3 regions of the Actinoalloteichus hoggarensis genome follow, and region 2 is predicted to be linked to each of the others. Evidence: predicted binding sites of a transcription regulator. Region 2 holds the regulator's gene; each other region holds the start of a gene.
What was found. Region 2 encodes LexA, which represses DNA repair genes until DNA is damaged. Its sites were predicted from a motif close to CGAACACGTGTTCG; they were not measured.

Region 1: AHOG_RS22785 (YbaK/EbsC family protein) is a predicted target of LexA. The motif match lies at 3,735-3,748, and genes of this name have one in related genera.
Region 3: uvrA (excinuclease ABC subunit UvrA) is a predicted target of LexA. The motif match lies at 2,677-2,690, and genes of this name have one in related genera.

Annotation. Positions count from the first base shown of each region.
Region 1 covers NZ_CP022521.1:5,321,777-5,327,864, reverse strand. The annotation lists gene AHOG_RS22800 (DUF3153 domain-containing protein) at 1-338, opposite strand, end outside; gene AHOG_RS28870 (hypothetical protein) at 546-692, opposite strand; gene AHOG_RS22795 (DUF885 domain-containing protein) at 691-2,391, shown strand; gene AHOG_RS22790 (GNAT family N-acetyltransferase) at 2,604-3,116, opposite strand; gene AHOG_RS22785 (YbaK/EbsC family protein) at 3,170-3,676, opposite strand; gene AHOG_RS22780 (SAV_6107 family HEPN domain-containing protein) at 3,875-4,267, shown strand; gene AHOG_RS22775 (maleylpyruvate isomerase N-terminal domain-containing protein) at 4,264-5,043, shown strand; gene AHOG_RS22770 (NUDIX hydrolase) at 5,693-6,088, opposite strand, start outside.
Region 2 covers NZ_CP022521.1:1,825,790-1,831,877, reverse strand. The annotation lists gene AHOG_RS08165 (vitamin B12-dependent ribonucleotide reductase) at 1-480, opposite strand, end outside; gene nrdR (transcriptional regulator NrdR) at 669-1,151, opposite strand; gene AHOG_RS08155 (LysM peptidoglycan-binding domain-containing protein) at 1,365-1,892, opposite strand; gene lexA (transcriptional repressor LexA) at 2,140-2,862, shown strand; gene AHOG_RS08145 (hypothetical protein) at 3,175-4,242, opposite strand; gene hflX (GTPase HflX) at 4,277-5,698, opposite strand; gene AHOG_RS08135 (MFS transporter) at 5,978-6,088, shown strand, end outside.
Region 3 covers NZ_CP022521.1:4,554,090-4,560,177, forward strand. The annotation lists gene uvrA (excinuclease ABC subunit UvrA) at 1-2,504, opposite strand, end outside; gene AHOG_RS19295 (maleylpyruvate isomerase family mycothiol-dependent enzyme) at 2,884-3,678, shown strand; gene AHOG_RS19300 (MBL fold metallo-hydrolase) at 3,792-4,469, shown strand; gene AHOG_RS19305 (hypothetical protein) at 5,015-5,725, shown strand; partial or broken gene rnhA (ribonuclease HI) at 5,980-6,088, shown strand, end outside.

The sequences.
Region 1 (6,088 bases), 3.1 Mb from region 2:
AAGCGATAGCGGGTGGCCTGCGGGCCGTGGGCGACCAGCTCCTGGAGCTGTTCGAAGGTCAGGTTGTCGAAGGTCAGCAGCGTGCCGACGTAACCGTCGGAGTCGTACGGCTCGACGGTGATGAGCTGGTCCATCCCGGGCGGCACCTGGATCACCGGGCCGACGTCGTCGGGACGGGTGGGCAGCGCGGCGACGACGAACCGTCCCGCGACTCGATCCTGGTCGTTGATGGCCATCGTGATGTCGAGCCGTAGACACCCGGCCGCGAGCACGGCGATGAGCGCCAGGAGCAGAGCGAGTGCCGACGCCCTTCGACGAGCGGGCGTCACGGGGGTCATCGGGGCCACCGGCTCATCTTCGCAGGAGGTTCCGCGGTCGCGCCTGAGATGAGCAGGGGTCCACTCGGGAGTATGAACATCTCTCGTCTTACGGCGTCGTCGCTGATCACACGCCTGCGGACGACCACTCCGGCAGGGCCCGAGTCGGGAAGACCGCGTCTCGCGCCGACGCCGTCGCACAGTCGGCCGGAGGCTCCGCCGCACGAGTCACGGCGGCGCCGCCGAGCCGATGACACCATCGTGCCGCCGCCCGCCACGGCCCGCCGGAGCGCCGCCCGGGTGCCTGCCCGCGCCGTCGGCCTCGGTCGAAAAAGCCGCCGACCCGCGCGGGACGAACAGGTAGCGTGCCCGCATGTCCTCCACTCCTCCTGCCCAGGGCGTCCATGAGATCAGTGACCGCTACGTCGACGACTTCGTGGCGCTCTCCCCGAACGAGGCCACCGTCTTCGGCGTCCCGGGGCACGACCACAAGTTGACCGACTTCTCCCCGGAGGGCTTCGCGGCCAGGAACGAGCTGGGGACCGAGGCACTGCGGGCGATGGCGGCGGCCGAGCCGACCGACGCCGCCGAGCGGATCGCCAAGGCCGTGTTCCAGGAGCGCATCGGCCTCCACGACGAGATCCACCAGGCCGGACTGGACTCCTCCGCGTTGAACGTCATCGCGAGCCCGGTCCAGGAGATCCGCGAGATCTTCGACCTGATGCCCACCGACGACGCGGAGCAGTGGGAGAACATCGCCGCCCGGATGCGAGCCGTCCCCGACGCGCTCGCCGGCCTGCGGGTGTCGCTGGGCGCGGGCGCCGACGCCGGGCGCTGCGCGGCGGTGCGCCAGGTCCAGAAGGTCGCCGAACAGTGCGACACCTGGTCCGGCGGCGGCGACGTCGACTCCTTCTTCACCTCGTTGATCAAGGGCGCCGACGACCGGACGGACGTGAGCGCCACGCTGCGCACCGAGCTGGCGGCGGGCGCGGACGCCGCCTCCCGGGCCTACGCCGACTTCGCCCGGTTCCTCCGCGCCGACCTCGCGCCGAAGGCCCCGGCCAAGGACGCCTCGGGGCCCGAGATCTACCAGCTGTGGTCGCGCTACTTCATCGGCGCGCGGCTGGACCTGGCCGAGGCCTACGCCTGGGGCTGGGAGGAGTTCTTCCGCATCGAGACGGAGATGAAGGAGGTCGCGGGTCGCGTCCTGCGCCCCGGCGCCACGCTCGCCGAGGCCGCCGCGGCACTGGACGCCGACCCGCGCTACCAGATCACCGGCCAGGACGCCTTCCAACAGTGGATGCAGAACCTCTCCGACGCCGCCCTGCGGGAGCTGCGTGGCGTGCACTTCGACATCCCCGACGCGCTGATGAACCTGGAGTGCCGGATCGCCCCGCCCGGCGGCGGCAACGGCGCCTACTACACCGGCCCCAGCGACGACATGTCCCGGCCGGGCCGGATGTGGTGGTCGGTGAACACCGGCCGAGCCGACTTCGCCACCTGGCGTGAGGTCACCACCGTCTATCACGAGGGCGTGCCGGGGCATCACCTCCAGGTGGCGACGGCCGTCCACGAGCGGGAGCGCCTCAACAGGTTCCAACGCCTGATGTGCTGGGTGTCCGGACACGGCGAGGGCTGGGCGCTGTACTCCGAACGGCTGATGCGCGAACTGGGCTACCTCTCCGACGACGGCGACCTGATGGGGATGCTCAACGCGCAGCTGCTGCGGGCGGCCAGGGTGATCGTCGACATCGGCATGCACCTGGAGCTGGAGATCCCGAAGGGCACCGGCTTCCACGAGGGCGAGCGCTGGACGCCGGAGCTGGGCCTGGAGTTCATGCTCACCAGGACCATCGAGGACCAGGACCTGGTGCGCGACGAGATCGACCGCTACCTCGGCTGGCCCGGCCAGGCCCCGTCCTACAAGCTCGGCGAGCGGCTCTGGCTGGCCGCCAGGGACGACGCGAGGAAGCGGGGCGGTGCCGACTTCGACATCAAGGCCTTCCACCGCGACGCCCTGGCGATGGGCGCGCTGGGGCTGGACGACCTCCGGGAGCAGCTCGCGCGGTTGTGAGCCGCCGAGGCGCCCCGCCGTCGGTCGATGTCGGGGCGCCTGCTCCTCCCGCGCGCGGGGCTGCCTGGCCGTCCTGCGACCGGTGGCGGCCGCGCCTCGCCGCGCGCCGGACACCCAGGCGGCCCTCGGTGGCGTCTGGCGTCGGGGTTCGGGCGGCGCCGATCCGGCGGCAGCGGCGCCGAGCGCGGCACCCCCGGCGCAGGTCGCGCCCGTCAGTCCAGGGGCAGGGTGCGGCCCAGGACCGCGAAGGGACGGGAGTCGCCCGCGAAGCGGTAGTCACGCAGGACGTCCTTGAAGCCGACACGGCGATACAGCCGCCAGGCCCGGCTGGGGCCCTCCGGGGTGGAGAGCAGGACGTCGGCGCCCTCGGCGTCGGCGAGCAGCATTCGCAGCAACCCCTCGCCGATGCCGTGTCCCTGTGCTTTGGGCAGCACGTGCAGCTCGGTCAGCTCGAAGTAGTCACGAAGCCAGTGCCGGGCGCCTGCGGCGTCGCCGGTCTCGAGCAGCCCGTGATTCACCTGTTCGTACCACCATTGACCGGGTGCGCCCCGGTATCCGTAGGCCACGCCGACCATGCCGCCCCGGTGATCGAGGGCCGCGACGCCCCGCCAGCCCTCGCGGCTCGCGTGGGAGAGCCAGGTCGGACCGCGGTGGTGCATGGCGCTGGGCGGGTAGCGCATCGCGGTGACGTAGATGTGGAGTGCCTCGGTGAGTCGCGTCCGCATGTCCTCGGCGGACAGTTCGACGAAGCGGTCTCCGCCCGCTGCCGCTGCCGCGCTCACCTGCGAGCGCCCCCCGCTTCGGCGACGTCCAGCACCCGACCGCCGGTCAGCGTGACCAGCTCCGCGAAGGTGATCGGGAACAGTGCTTTCGGGTGGCCCGCGGCCGCCCAGATCACCGGATGCTCGGCGAGGCTCGCGTCGATGAGCGTGGTGATCGGTGCCGGGTGTCCCACCGGGGAGACGCCGCCGATGGGCTGGCCGGTGTGGGTGCGCACGAAGTCGGGCGTCGCCCGGCCGACCGCCGCGACGCCGATCGCCGAGGCGAGCAGCGCGGTGTCGGCGCGATGCGCGCCGGAGGTGAGGGCCAGCAACGGCGTCGAACCCGCGTCGAAGACCAGGCTGTTGGCGATGGCACCGACGTCGACGCCCACCGCCTCGGCGGCCTGCGCGGCCGTGCGGACGTCGGCTTCGAGGACACGAACGGCCTCCGCCGCGGCAGGCAGGCCCGCCTCGGCCAGCGCCGCCACGACCTTGCGTACACCGGGGTGCTCGATCGAGCTCACCCGTTCATCAGATCACGCCTGGCGCGTTGTCGGCATCTCGGGTTACTGTGGAGAAGTTCGAACATCAGTTCGAACCAAGTCTGACTCGTCCTCGCGAGCAAGCTCCCTTCGGAGGCCGCCGTGTCCGTTCAGTACGACTCCGCCGTGATCCACCACGGACCCGCCCACCGGGTCCTTCCCCTTCGGACAGTCCCGGCGATGCGGCCCGCGCCCGTGCCCTCCTCCGCTGCGCTCGCCCTTCTCGAACAGGCCCGTCTCGCATTGGCCGAGTCCTGCCGTGCGATCAGTCACCACGACCGCTACCTGCACTCCTATCTGAGTGCGCTGCGCGCGGGCACGGCGGTGCTGGCCGCCAGAAGCCGGCCGGAGCCGAGCCCGGGCGGCCCGCGCAGCGTGTGGTGGCTGCTCTCCAGCGCCGCGCCGGAGTTCGCCGAGTGGGCGGGCTTCTTCGAATCCTGCGCGGCCCGACACGCGGCCGTGCAGGCCGGCGTCCTGCGCGCCGTGTCGGTCCGGGATGCCGACGACCTCGAACGCCAGGTGCATCAGTTCACGGCGCTGGCCGAGTCGGCGGTGTGGGGAGGCGGGCGATGAGGCGCGTGACGGCGATCGACTACGAGCGGTTCCTCGACGTCCTGTCCATCGACGGCGAACGGCTCGCCTCCTGTGTGGGCAGCGCGCCCGGCGACAGTCCGGTGCCGGGCTGCCCCGGCCTGACCCTGGCCGAGACGGCGCGGCGGCTCGGCGACGTCTACCGGTCCACCGCGGACTGGACCCGCTCGCCGGGCGGGACCCCCGTCCCGGCCCGCGAGGTGCACCTTCCCCGGCAGGGCGACGATCGGCCGCTCGCGGAGTATCTGCGGACCGGGCTCGCCGAGGTGGCGGGGGAACTGTCCGCGCACCGGCCCGAGGAGCGCTGCCCGACGTGGTGGCCCGCCGACGGCAGCTTCGGCTTCTGGGCGCGGCGTCTCACCCACGAGACGATCGTGCACCGGGTCGACGTGCAGGCCGCGGCGGGTGTGCGCTGCGACCACGTCGACACCGACATCGCGGTGGACGGCGTCGACGAGGTCCTGACACTGTGGTTCGATCACCGTCTCGGCGAGCTGGCGATCACCGCGTCGCGGCAGGCCACCGTGGCGGTACGGACGGGCGGCCGGGTCTGGCTGACGCACGCGGGCGCCACCGGTACGACGGTGCGGGCCCTGCCGCCGGACGCGACGCCGAAGGTCGACGCGACGGTCTCGGGCGACCCCTTCCACGTCTACCTCTGGCTCTGGGGCAGGCTGCCGGACTGGGCGGTCACCATGGACGGCGACGCCGACGCGCTCGCCCAGCTCTGGGTGTTGTTGAACGTGGCCACCCGGTGAAAAGACGGCCCGGCGGCGGTGGTTCCAGCCTGCCGCCGCCGGGCCGTGCGCCGATAGGCGCGGGTGCTGGGTCTTGGGCGCCGGGGGCCGGGTCTTCGGTCCTGAGTCCTGGCTCTTCGGTCCTGAGTCCTGGGTCTGCGGTCCTGGGTCCTGGGGCGTAGGCGGGGCGTGGCTCGGCCGGGCGGCCCGAGCCGCCGTGTCTGCGATGCGGTGCTGCCGAGCGGATCGCCTGCGGCCGACGTCGCCCGCCGCGTCCCCGTTCAGACGGTGGGTGGCAAGGTCCTTCCGCGCGGATGCGGGGTCCTAGGCGGGATTGAGACGGGCCGGCGTCGACGCTCGTGTTGTCGTGGTCGGTGCTGCGCTGGAGCGCCGGTGCCACGTCAACCGGCAGATGGCGACCACGATCTGTGACCGCGATCCGCACCGGTATTTCAGGGCCGGTGCCACCCGTCGGCGACGTCCTCGCGGGGCGGCAGGCGGCGTTGCGATCCGCACCGGCCCCGGAGGCCGGTGCCACATCTGCCTCGCCGCTGCGGTTCCGTCAGGTATGGAAGGCGTGCCTGCTCGGCCCGATGATGGGTGACTTGACGAACGCAACGGCACTCCACTCGCGGTCGGCCAGAGCCAGAGTGCCGGTCGGCGGCGGGGTTCACGCGGCCGGAGTGTGGCGGCGTGCGGACCAGGTCGCGATCGACCGCTTGTATCCCTCGGGCATGCGCAGAGCCTCGACTGCATCGACAGGCACGAGGGCGATCTCCGCGTGTTCATGGGAGAGGACCGGTTCGGCTTCGGTGTCTGGATAACAGCCGTAGGTCACGATCAGGACGGTCTTTCGCGCCACGGTGATGTGGTACGGCCAGGCATCGAGGATCGGTCCCGTCCTCACCGGCCACGATGTCTCTTCGATGATTTCCCGTGTTACGCACTCTTCCGGGGTCTCGCCAAGCTCCAGGCGTCCGCCGGGAAGCTCCCACTCCTCCCTGTCGTTGCGCAACAGGAGCACGGCGCCGTCGCGGATGACGACACCTTTGATCGAGACGGGGTA
Region 2 (6,088 bases):
GAACCACACCGGGGAGTTGAAGCTGAACACCTGGTGCAACAGCATCCAGGTCAACTCGTGCTCGAAGACCAGCGCGTCCTCGTCGGTGTCGAAATAGGCGTTCTCGACGCCCGCCGCGACGTAGGTCTTGACGACCCGGTCGATGAGCTGCCGCAGGCTGTGCTCCCGCTGCTCGGAGCCGACCGCACCGCGGAAGTACTTGCTCGTGACGATGTTGACGGCGTTGACCGACCAGAAGTCGGGGTACTCGACGCCACGCTGCTCGAAGTTGACCGAACCGTCACGCCAGTTCGTCATCACCACGTCGCGGTGCTGCCACGTCACCTCGTCGTAGGGATGGACGCCCTCAGTGGTGTGCACTCGGCGCACTCGGAGACGCGCCCCCGCGTCGCCGCCCGGCTCGCCCGACGGGCTCGCCGTGTTCGCCGCCGCCTTGGCCCGCTTGGACCGTGCCGGCGCACTCCCGACGGTCTCTGTCATGCCGCTCACTCTCATTCTCCAGGGTCGAAGGCCCGGACGATCCCCTCATCGTCCGGCCGGGACCCGGCTCGGTACCGCACCGTGTTCATCGCTGATCGCACCGTCTCAGCCCGAGCCGAGACGGTGCCGCACTGTGATTCCCACCCGTCCGCCGAAAGGGCCGCCGCCGCCGCCCGTCAGCGTGTCGATCAGACGAGGGCCTCTCCAGAAGGCCGTTCGCCCGCAGGGTCCGCCGTCCGCAGTTCGGCGATCTCCTTCTCGAAGTCCTCCACCGAGGAGAAGGATCTGTACACACTCGCGAAGCGCAGATAGGCGACCTCGTCAAGGCTGCGCAGCGGGCTGAGGATCGCCAGTCCGACCTCGTTACTGGGGATCTCCGCGCACCCGGTCGCCCGGATGGCGTCCTCGACCCGATGTGCCAGCTGCTGCAGTGCGTCCTCGTTGACCGGCCTGCCCTGACAGGCACGTCGGACGCCTCGGACGACCTTGTCCCGGCTGAACGGCTCGGTGACCCCGGAGCGTTTCACCACGGCGAGGACCGACTCCTCTACGGTGGTGAACCGCCGCCCGCAGTCGGAGCAGGATCGTCTGCGCCGAATCGCCTGACCGTCCTCCACCTCACGGGAGTCGACCACGCGCGAGTCGGGGTGCCTGCAGAACGGGCACCGCACGATCCATCACCTCACATAACCGGTCACCGAGAGCTGCCCGTGTCATTCTGCCACCGCCTCAGCACGAACTGTGGCAAAACCCCAATCTGTGGACACGCCAGCCGGTGCAACCACAAGATGTTGGGGTAGAACCTAGGCTCCGATCGATCGGATTGCAAGTCGACATGCGGTCCGACACGCCGGTCGAGGAGACCGACGAGGCGAGGCCCCGACTCACCCGCGTAAGCCTCGGCCCGCCGCGGGGACCCGCAGCACCCGACCCACGCGCAGCTCGGCGATGTCGGGCCCGTTGAGCAGTCGAATTCGCTCGACGACCTCCGCCGGGGCACTCTCGGGGACCGTCCGCCGCGCTATCGACCAGACCGTCTCGCCCGCCCCCACCGTGACAGTCGTCGTCTCGACGGGGACCGGGCCGTCGGCGGCGGGCCGGGACGAGACCCAGGCCGCTCCGAGCAGCGCCGCGACGAGCAGCAGCGCCCACAGGCTCGACCCGAACGCCCCGACCCGGTACCGACCCGCCCTCGGCCTGCCCGGCCCTCGCCGCACGCGACACACTCCTGAACCGCCCGCCGAACACGCCGTGCCCAGCCGCAGCAGCCGACCACGCCGTGCCGCCGCCCGGTCCACGACGAGACGCTCCGCCCGTCGCGGGCGCGAGCGGGCCCGCCCCGGCCGCCGATCGCCGGGGGCACCGCCATCGCCCCGAGGACTTCGGGTGCGCTCGTCCGAGATGATGGTCACGAGTCCTCCCGCGAAGGTCTTTCATGATTCGAACAGACGTTCGATCGAACCGCTGTGCGAATTTGTATCACCACATTCGCGAGATGGCCAGCCCGGGGGACGAATTCCTTCGAACAGGTGTTTGATCTTGCGTAGTTCACGAGTTACCGTTGTGGTCTCTCCACGAGCACGTAGCGTGAGAATGACTGATGGGGCACCCGCGAAGGGTGGCGGAGTGAGGCCTGCACGACAGGCCGGGAGGCACGAGATGGCACGCAAGACGACGGCGCAGGACACCGGCGGCGCGCGCGATGGCGCGGCGGTGCGTGCACTACCCGAGCAGTCCGAGACCACGACGGTCGAGGAGTTGACCCCCCGGCAGCAGAGAGTGCTGGCGGTGATCCGTGAGTGGCTGGATCGCAACGGCTACCCGCCGAGCGTGCGGGAGATCGGCGAGGCGGTCGGGCTGACCTCCACCTCCTCGGTCGCACACCAGCTCAGGACCCTGGAGCGCAAGGGCTATCTGCGCCGCGACCCGAACCGACCTCGGGCCGTCGGCGTGCTGCCCGTCGACCGTGTCGCACAGGCGGCGGGCACGGCGACCGATGCGGACGGCGCGCCCGTGTACGTCCCGATGCTGGGCAGGATCGCCGCAGGCGGACCGATCCTCGCGGAGCAGGCCGTGGAGGACGTCTTCCCGCTGCCTCGCGAGATCGTCGGCGAGGGTTCGCTGTTCCTGCTGAAGGTCGCGGGCGACTCGATGATCGACGTGGCGATCACCGACGGCGACTGGGTGGTCGTGCGCCAACAGCCCACCGCCGAGAACGGCGACGTCGTCGCCGCGATGATCGACGGCGAGGCCACGGTGAAGACCTTCAAGCGACGGGACGACCATGTGTGGCTGATGCCGCGCAATCCGGCCTACGAACCGATCCTCGGCGACGAGTCGACGATCCTCGGCAAGGTCGTCGCCGTGCTACGCAGGCTCTAGACGCACGCGACCGGCCCGGCCGCACGACCGGCCCGGCAGGCGGCGGGACGAGGCACCGCAGGACCGCCACCCTGCAGTGCCCTTTCACCGACGGCGGGCCGGTCGCGGTGGCGGCGACACGGCGCGCGGGCTCCGGGCGACGTCCCGGCTTCGGTAGGACGGCGGCGGCCGGTGCACGGCGCCACCGGCCCCTCCGATGGTCGGAACCCATTTCACACCCCGCGGTGCGGCGGACGGCCGGTGACGCCCCTCGGCCCACCGGGCTCCACGCCTGCGTCCGCGAACGCCGCTTACGCCGTGCAGGCGGCACGGTCACCGCCGGGCGCGGCGGCCCCTGCCGCGCCACCACGCCAGCGTCGCCGCCGCGATCAGCACGGCGCTCACGCTGAGTCCCAACTCCTGCCACCGCGGCGAGCTCACCGCATCCGAGTTCGCCGAGGCCTCCCCCGACCGCGCTGCGCCGTGGACGGACTCGCCGCGTTCGGGTTCCGGGTCGGTCGACGCCGCCGCCTCCCGATCCCGACGTTCCAGCTCCGCCACGAGGAGTCCGGCGGCATCAGGCACCGCACGGATCGGCTGATCCGCGCCCTCCGAACCGCTGAGCAGCGTCCCGTCCGGTTCCCACGCCACCGCCTCGCCCTGCGGCTCGTTCGGCAGCGGGATACGCAGTGGTTCACCCGCCAGCGCGCTGAGCACGTCACCGTCGGGCGCGGAGAAGAGGTAGGCGTCGGTGTAGGTGCGCAGGGCCACCATCGTCCCGTCCGGGTGAACTGAACCACCGGTGACCAGGAAGGAGCCGACGAAGCCCGGCACAGGGCCGCCGGGAGTGTCCGAGCCGCTCAGCCGTACCTCGCCCACCCGTTCCAGAGGCACCGGGCCCGGCACGGCCAACGGCTCGGCAGGCCGGTAGATCTCCGCCGGGCCGATCAGCTGCTTCGTCACGATGTACGGGACGCCGTCGCGACCGATCAGCAGCGCCTCGGCGTCGCGCGGGCCGTCCGGGTAGGTGAGTCGATGCAGTGCGGCGACCCCGTCCGGCCGGACGGAGACCAGAGCGACCGTCTCGCGTCGAAGTCGGTTGTCCCCCGTCTCCGCGACCCACAGGGTCCCGTCGGGAGCCATCGCCAGATCGCCGACGTCGTAATGATCGACCCCGGTCGGGATCACCCTCTCGACGACGCAGTCCCGCCCGACCACGAACACCTGAACGAGCGGATCGTGGTCGTTGACCATGTACCAGCGGTCGCCGTCGGACACCAGGCCCGAGAGCATGGTGACCGCCGGATCGGTCATCACGCACACCGGCTCCGGCTCGGGAACGGCGACGGCCGCCCAGGCGGGCGCCGCCGAGGCGAGCAGCCCTGCGGCGAGCAGCGGCACAACCCTACGCGCCGCCCTCGCCTCTCCGCGTCGCTCAGTCCGCGGCGGCCTCCACGAGCGAGTCGGCCAGCTCGGCTGCCAGGCTCTCGCCCACCCGTGCCCGGATCGTCGTGCCCTCATCAGAATGCCGTTCTTCCAGGACCTCGCCCTCCGCGTGCAGACGCGCGGCCAGCCGACCGTCCGTATAGGGCACGAAGACCTCGACGAGCGAGTCCGGCCGGGGAATCAGTTCAGCGATGCGCTCACGGAGGGCCTCGATGCCCGCACCGGTACGGGCCGAGACGAAGACCGCGCCCGGCAGCAGGTGTCGCAGCCGGGCGACGGCGACCTCGTCGGCCGCATCCGTCTTGTTCACCACGAGCAGTTCCGGCGGCATCTGCTCGTCGCGGTCCTTGGTGATCTCGGCCAGCACGTCGCGCACGGAGGAGACCTGACGCTCTGGCCGCGGGTCCGCGCCGTCCACGACGTGCACCAGCAGCTGTGCCTCGCCCACCTCCTCCAGCGTGGAGTGGAAAGCGTCGACCAGCTGATGAGGCAGGTGCCGGACGAAGCCCACGGTGTCGGTGTAGGTCAGTGTCCGTCCGTCCGGCGTCGTACCGCGACGGGTGGTCGGGTCGAGCGTCGCGAACAGCGCGTCCTCGACCAGGACGTCCGCGCCGGTGATGGCGTTGAGCAGACTCGACTTGCCTGCGTTGGTGTAGCCGGCGATGGCGACGCTGGGAATCTCGTTGGCGATCCGCCGGCCCCGCTTGGTCTCGCGCATCCTGCTCATGTCGAGGATCTCGCGACGCAGCTTCGATATCCGCTTGTGAATCCGCCTGCGGTCCGTCTCGAGCTTCGTCTCACCGGGGCCTCGGGTGCCGATGCCGCCGTTGCCCATCTGGCCGCCCGCCTGCCGGGACATCGCGTCACCCCAGCCACGCAGCCTCGGCAGCAGATACCGGAGCTGGGCCAGCTCGACCTGCGCCTTGCCCTCCCGCGACCGCGCGTGACTGGCGAAGATGTCGAGGATCAGCGCCGTCCGGTCGATGACCTTGACCTTCAGCTTGTCCTCGAGCTGGCGCAGCTGACCGGGCGACAGCTCGCCGTCGCAGATCACGGTGTCCGCGCCGCTGTCCGCGACGAGGTCACGCAGCTCCAGCACCTTGCCGGAGCCGATGTAGGTGGCCGGGTCGGGTCGTTGTCTGCGCTGAACCAGGCCGTCCAGCACCTCGGACCCCGCCGTCTCGGCAAGCCTGGCCAGCTCGGCGAGGGATGCCTCGGCGTCGGCGACGTCGCCGTCGGTCCAGACGCCGACCAGCACCACGCGCTCCAGCCGAAGCCGCCGGTACTCGACCTCGCTGACGTCCGCCAGCTCCGTCGACAGGCCTGCCACCCGACGTAGCGCCGCGCGCTCGGAGCGCTCCAGATCGCCGCCGGACAGGAACTCTTCACGGGCCTCATCGGGCCTCTGCATCGATGTCGTCATACGCCTCCATCATCTCACGCACCGCAAGCGCGTTTCTCCAGCTTGCTTCGCCACGTCACCCCACTAGAGCGAATCGCGAGGCGTATCCATTCCCCGCCGAGCCGGGTCGGAAGTCGGCGGTCACGCCGAGGAGCTCGGGGACGAACAGCCGAACTGATTAGTCCGGCTGATGGATCAAGTCCTTTCGCACTCGGAAAACGACCGCTCGCCTCGTCTGCGCTGAGAAGCCGTTGACCTGGGAATATGGTTCCGCAACTGTGCGGTCTCGTGACCGGAAACCCTCATCCGCGCCGCACGGGGCAGCACCGGGACTTCGGTGTGCTGTGGCTCAGCGACGTAGCCAGCCAGTTCGGCACCGCAGTCCACTTCGTCGCCATC
Region 3 (6,088 bases), 2.7 Mb from region 2:
TGGCCGAGCCGGACGTAGCCGAGGCCGACGTCCACCAGTGTCTTGAGGTGCCGGTGGATCGCGGTGATCGGCTCGAAGAACGTCGCCGCCTCCTCGATCGGCATGTCCAGGACGTCGGCGATGGTCTTGCCCTTGTAGTGAACCTCCAGCGTCTCCCGGTTGTACCGGGCGCCTCGGCAGATCTCGCAGGGAACGTAGACGTCGGGCAGGAAGTTCATCTCGATCTTGATCGTGCCGTCGCCGGCGCAGGCCTCGCAGCGGCCGCCCTTGATGTTGAAGGAGAACCGGCCCGGCTGGTAGCCGCGCACCTTCGCCTCGGTCGTCGCGGCGAACAGTTTCCTGACGTGGTCGAACACGCCGGTGTAGGTCGCGGGGTTCGACCGAGGCGTGCGGCCGATGGGCGACTGGTCCACCTGCACGAGCTTGTCGACGTGGTCGAGCCCGGTCACCCTGGTGTGCCTGCCCGGCACCTGCCGTGCCCCGTTGAGCTTGTTGGCCAGCACGCGGGCGAGGATGTCGTTGACCAGCGTCGACTTCCCGGACCCCGACACGCCGGTGACGGAGACCAGGGCGCCCAGCGGGAAGGACACGTCGATGCCGCGCAGGTTGTGCTCGCGCGCGCCGACGACGGTGAGCCGCCGCCTGCGGTCGATCTTGCGCCTGCCGTCCGGTACCGGGATGGTCCGGCGGCCCGCCAGGTACGACCCCGTCATCGACTTCTCGTTGGCCAGCAGTTCCTGGTAGGAGCCGCTGTGCACGACCGTCCCGCCGTGCTCGCCCGCGCCGGGCCCGATGTCGACCACCCAGTCCGCGGCGCGGATGGTGTCCTCGTCGTGTTCGACGACGATCAGGGTGTTGCCCAGGTCGCGAAGCCTGCTCAGCGTCTCGATCAGCCGGTGGTTGTCCCGCTGATGCAGTCCGATGGAGGGCTCGTCCAGCACGTAGAGCACGCCCACCAGACCGGAGCCGATCTGCGTGGCCAGCCTGATCCGCTGCGCCTCCCCGCCGGAGAGCGTGCCCGCCGCGCGGTCGAGGGACAGGTAGTCCAGGCCGACGTCCAGCAGGAAGCCCAGCCGAGCGGCCACCTCCTTGAGGACGCGGCCCGCGATCATCTCCTCGCGTTCGCCCAGGGCAAGACCTTCGAGGAAGCGGGCGCACTCCGCGACGCTCATCGCGCAGACCTCGGCGATGGACTTGTCGCCCTGGTCGCGGTGCGCCAGCGTGACGGCCAGGATCTCCGGCTTGAGCCGGGTGCCCTGACAGGCCGGGCAGGGCACCTCCCGCATGTAGCCCTCGTACTTGTCCCGCATGAACTCGGACTCGGTCTGCTCCTGCCTGCGCTCCAGGAAGGGGATCACGCCTTCGAACGCGGCGTAGTACGACCGCTCGCGTCCGTAGCGGTTGCTGTAGCGGACGTGCACCTTCTCGTCGACGCCGTGCAGCACGGCCTTCTGCACGCGGGCGGGCAGGCCCCGCCACGGCATGTCCATCTGGAACCCGACCTTCTCCGCCAGCGACTCCAGGAGTCGGGTGAAGTAGTCGGCGGTCTGGCCGGATGCCCAGGGCGCGATGGCTCCCTCGGCGAGGGACAGCTCGTCGTCCGGCACCACGAGTTCGGGGTCGACCTCCTTGCGGACGCCGAGCCCGGTGCACTCGGGGCAGGCGCCGTAGGGCGAGTTGAAGGAGAACGATCGAGGTTCGAGGTCGTCGACGGCCAGCGAGTGCCCGTTGGGACAGGCCATCCGTTCGGAGAACCGGCGCTCTCGGCCGGTGTCGTGCTCGGGGAGGTCGACGAAATCGAGCACGACGAGGCCGTCGGCCAGCCGCAGCGCCGTCTCGACGGAGTCGGTGAGTCGCTGCTTCGCCGAGGCCTTCACGGCGAGCCGGTCGATCACGACCTCGATGTCGTGCTTCTCCTGCTTCTTGAGCTTGGGCGGGTCGGTGAGGGAGTGGACCACGCCGTCGACGCGCACTCGGGAGTAGCCCTGAGTGGGCAGTTCGGCGAAGAGGTCGACGTACTCGCCCTTACGGCCGCGCACGACGGGGGCGAGCACCTGGAATCGGGTGCTCTCCGGGAGCTCGAGCACCTGGTCGACGATCTGCTGCGGGGTCTGCCTGCTGATGGCGTGGCCGCACGTCGGGCAGTGCGGCTTGCCTGCGCGTGCGTAGAGCAGCCGCAGGTAGTCGTAGACCTCGGTGATGGTGCCGACCGTGGAGCGGGGGTTGCGGTTGGTCGACTTCTGGTCGATCGACACCGCGGGCGAGAGGCCTTCGATGAAGTCGACGTCGGGCTTGTCCATCTGCCCGAGGAACTGCCGTGCGTAGGCGGACAGCGACTCCACGTAGCGACGCTGGCCCTCCGCGAAGATGGTGTCGAAGGCGAGGCTCGACTTTCCGGAGCCGGACAGTCCGGTGAACACGACGAGGCTGTCCCTGGGCAGGTCCAGGTCGACACCGCGGAGGTTGTGCTCGCGAGCGCCGCGAACGACGAGGCGGTCTGACACTGTGGTCCCTTCAACTGATCACGTGCCCGAGCGAGAGGTCATCGGCCCGAGTCGGTCGAGAATTCCGTGCGACAGGGTGGCGCACCCGCCGCAGACCTGGGGCATCGCGCTCGGCGAGTCGCGCAACCGAGCGGGCGCAGGCCAGACTCCATGCTAGGTCCGCCCTCTGACAGGAACGGGTCTTCGTGACTGTCCGTCGAGCACTGAGGCTGCCTGAGAGTGCCTAGCCTCACACCAGCGATAAGATTCGCGACTCTCTGCAACGAGAGCCACACGAAGTAGTGGGCAAGTCCCCGATCGGGTGCTTCCTACGTCGGTCGAAACAGGCCTACGCTGGAAGTGCAAGGCACGTCCCCTGAAGTCGGGGAGAGAAGCAGTCATGGCAGAACTCCACCTGTCCCATCCACAGCCTCTCGAAGAGAGCCTGGTGGCGCCCCGGACCAGCGTCGGCGGTGCCGCGGCCAGTGCCGCGGCGGGCCTGCGAGCACTGGAGGTGGCCAACCGGGCGTTGCTGGAGGTGGTGGAGAGCCTGGATGACACGGTCGTGTCCGGGCCCAGTCTGTTGCCGGGCTGGTCCAGGGCGCACGTGCTGACCCACCTGGCACGGAACGCGGACGGCCTGGTCAACCTGCTCACCTGGGCTCGTACCGACGTCGAGCATCCGATGTATCAGAGCGCGGCCGATCGCAACGCCGACATCGAGGAGGGCGTGGACCGCCCCGCACGACTCCTCGGCGAGGACGTACGCGCGGCGACGGAACGCTTCGACGCGGCCGCCGCGGGCCTGGACGAGTCCGCCTGGGCCGCCCAGGTCGTCGGGCGCGGCCGGACGTTCCAGGCCGACGAGATCCCCTGGATCAGGCAGCGAGAGGTGTGGATCCACCTCGTCGATCTCGACGTCGGACCGGGTATCGACGACATTCCCGACGACCAGATCGAGTTGATGCTGGTCGACGTCATCACCCGATACCGGTCGAGGGATGACGCGCCCCGATTCGGGCTGCGGGTCGAGTTCGCGGACGGCACCGAGCGCACCTTCTTCATCGGCTCGGCCACCGACGACGGCCCGCCCGCGGTGCGCGGGAAGGCGAAGCCCGTGCTCGGCTGGCTCATCGGCCGCGGCGACGGAGCCGAACTGCTCGGCACGCTGCCCGCGCTGCCGGAATGGGACTGACGAGGCGGCGACCGGCGCCCCACCAGAGTGATCCCCACCAGCCCATCCACCCCGCGGCGGTCCGACGGGCGGCCGGTGCGGGCGTCCACGGGCCGTGGTTCTAGGCTCGGTCCGTGGACGTGTCACAGGAGTACACCGGTCATGTCGAACCCGGCGGCCCGGCCGTGCGTCGTGAACTCGCCGAGCTGACCATCACCAAGGTGTCGGTCGGGCCGATGGACAACAACGCCTACGTGCTGCACTGCCCACGCAGCGGCGATGCCGTGCTCATCGACGCCGCCGCCGACCCTGAGCGTCTCTCGGACCTCCTGGGCCACGAGGACGACAGGCCGCGCCTGCGCACCATCGTCACCACCCACGGCCATCCCGATCACTGGCAGGCGTTGGGCGCGGTGGCAGGCGCCTACGGGACCAATCTCGCCGCGCACCCGGCCGATGCCGAGGCGCTGCCGGTCCCGCTGGACTTCCTGTTGGAGAACGGGCACACGCTGGAGGTCGGGCGCTCCGAGCTCGAGGTGATCCACCTGCGAGGACACACACCCGGCTCGATCGCGCTGCTGTACCGCGACCCGCAGGGCTCGGCGCACCTGTTCACCGGCGACTCGCTGTTCCCCGGCGGACCGGGACGGACGACGAGCCCCGAGGACTTCACGAGCCTGATGGACGACCTGGAGACACGGATCTTCGACGTCCTGCCGGACGACACCTGGGTGTATCCGGGTCACGGCGACGACACCACGCTCGGCGCGGAGCGTCCGCACCTGGGGGAATGGCGAAGTCGAGGCTGGTGAACCGGCGCATGCCGCCGGACCGTCGCCGGCCGCGATCGTCCGGCGCTCCTCGATCGGATGTGCGGTCTCGTCGTCGTGACGACGCTCGGCTGGTCCGACGGCGGGGGCTCTGGGCGCGGCGCGGCGGATGCCTGCGGCACCCGACGTCCACGGAGACCGCGAGGTGCTCGACGTCGACGTACGTCATCGCATGCTGAGCCCGTCGTCGGTCGTCCACCCACCAGACCCCTGAACCCGGGGGCACGGGTTCGCCACGACGTCGAACGACGCCGAGGGCAGGTGTCTCGACGGGGCACTGAGCCGGCGGCATCAGGCGGACAGGGCGGGTTGCGGTCCGTCGCCGGACGGGGCATCGGCCGGCCTGCCAGAGGCCGCCGCATCGGCCGTCTCCTCGACGAGGGCGCGCCGAGGCCGCAGTCCGCAGTCCGCAGTCCGCAGTCCGCAGTCCGCAGTCCGCCAAGATCGAACCTGCCTGAAACCGTCACGCTCCGCGGTGTCCTCTCGTTAACTCCACGGCCGGTGTCGGCGCGGTGACGAGGAGCGGAATGAATCGCAGGATCGGCGGGCCGGGCGGCGGCTCCGACAAGGGCAGCCGGATGAGCGGCGTGGTGACGGCCGCCTGTGTGATGGCGCTGGGCACCGCCGCGGCAGGCGGCGTGACCCTCGGCGGTGGGGGCGGCGCCGTGCTGAGCGGTACGGGCACGCTCGGCGGAACGGGTGTCACGGGCGGTTCCGGCTCATCGGGCGGGTCGTCGCTGAGCGGGTCGCTGCGCGTTCGCACGAATCAGGCCAAGGGCTCGGCACGCAGAGGTGACGCGGGCGACGCATGGAAGCGGCTGGGGACACGCGTGAGAAGGCAGGCGGCGCGGCGGGAGTCGGACTGCGTCGGCGCCGCCTTCGGCCAGGTGCGGACGTTCCTCCTGCACACGCCGTGTCGATCGCTGGATCGCATGCTGTTCGCCCTCGACGGTGTGGGCGGCACCATCCTCGTCTCGGTGGCCTGGGTCGAGTTCTCCGAGCGCGGCAGCGCCCGGGAGTTCACCGGCGTCATCGACGTCCACGGCTCCGGTGACATCCGACCATTGGGTGCGGGACTGCTGGACATGGCCGACGTCTCGTTCTCGGCCGATCACTATCGGTCCCGATCCCTCGGTACGACGGTGACCATCGCCGAGACCGAGGCGGTGGGCGGCCGGGTCGACGCGGCGCTCCTCCAGGCGGCGGCCGACGTGGCCGCGGAGCTGCCCCGACCCTGAGTCGCGACAGGGCCCGGTCCGGATGGCGGCCGAGGTGCGAGCACCCGAGGCGCTGGACGGCCTGGCGACCACGATGTCCGGCAGGGGCCGACGCGCAGGGCCGTGAGCAGGCTTCGTGGAGCACGACTCGACGACGCCGCGGCCGGGGACGCCGGGACCTTCTCGACCGTGTCGCCGTCGCCCGCGGTCGACGGCCGGTTCCGACACCGTCGGCGGCGGTTCGGCGGCGTCCCGCGCCCCGCTATCGTCGGCCGATGCCGAGTGAGGACGCCGAGCAGATCGTCGAGATCTACACCGACGGGGCATGCAGCCCGAACCCCGGTCCGGGCGGCTGGGGCGCCGTGCTGCGGTACGGCAGACACG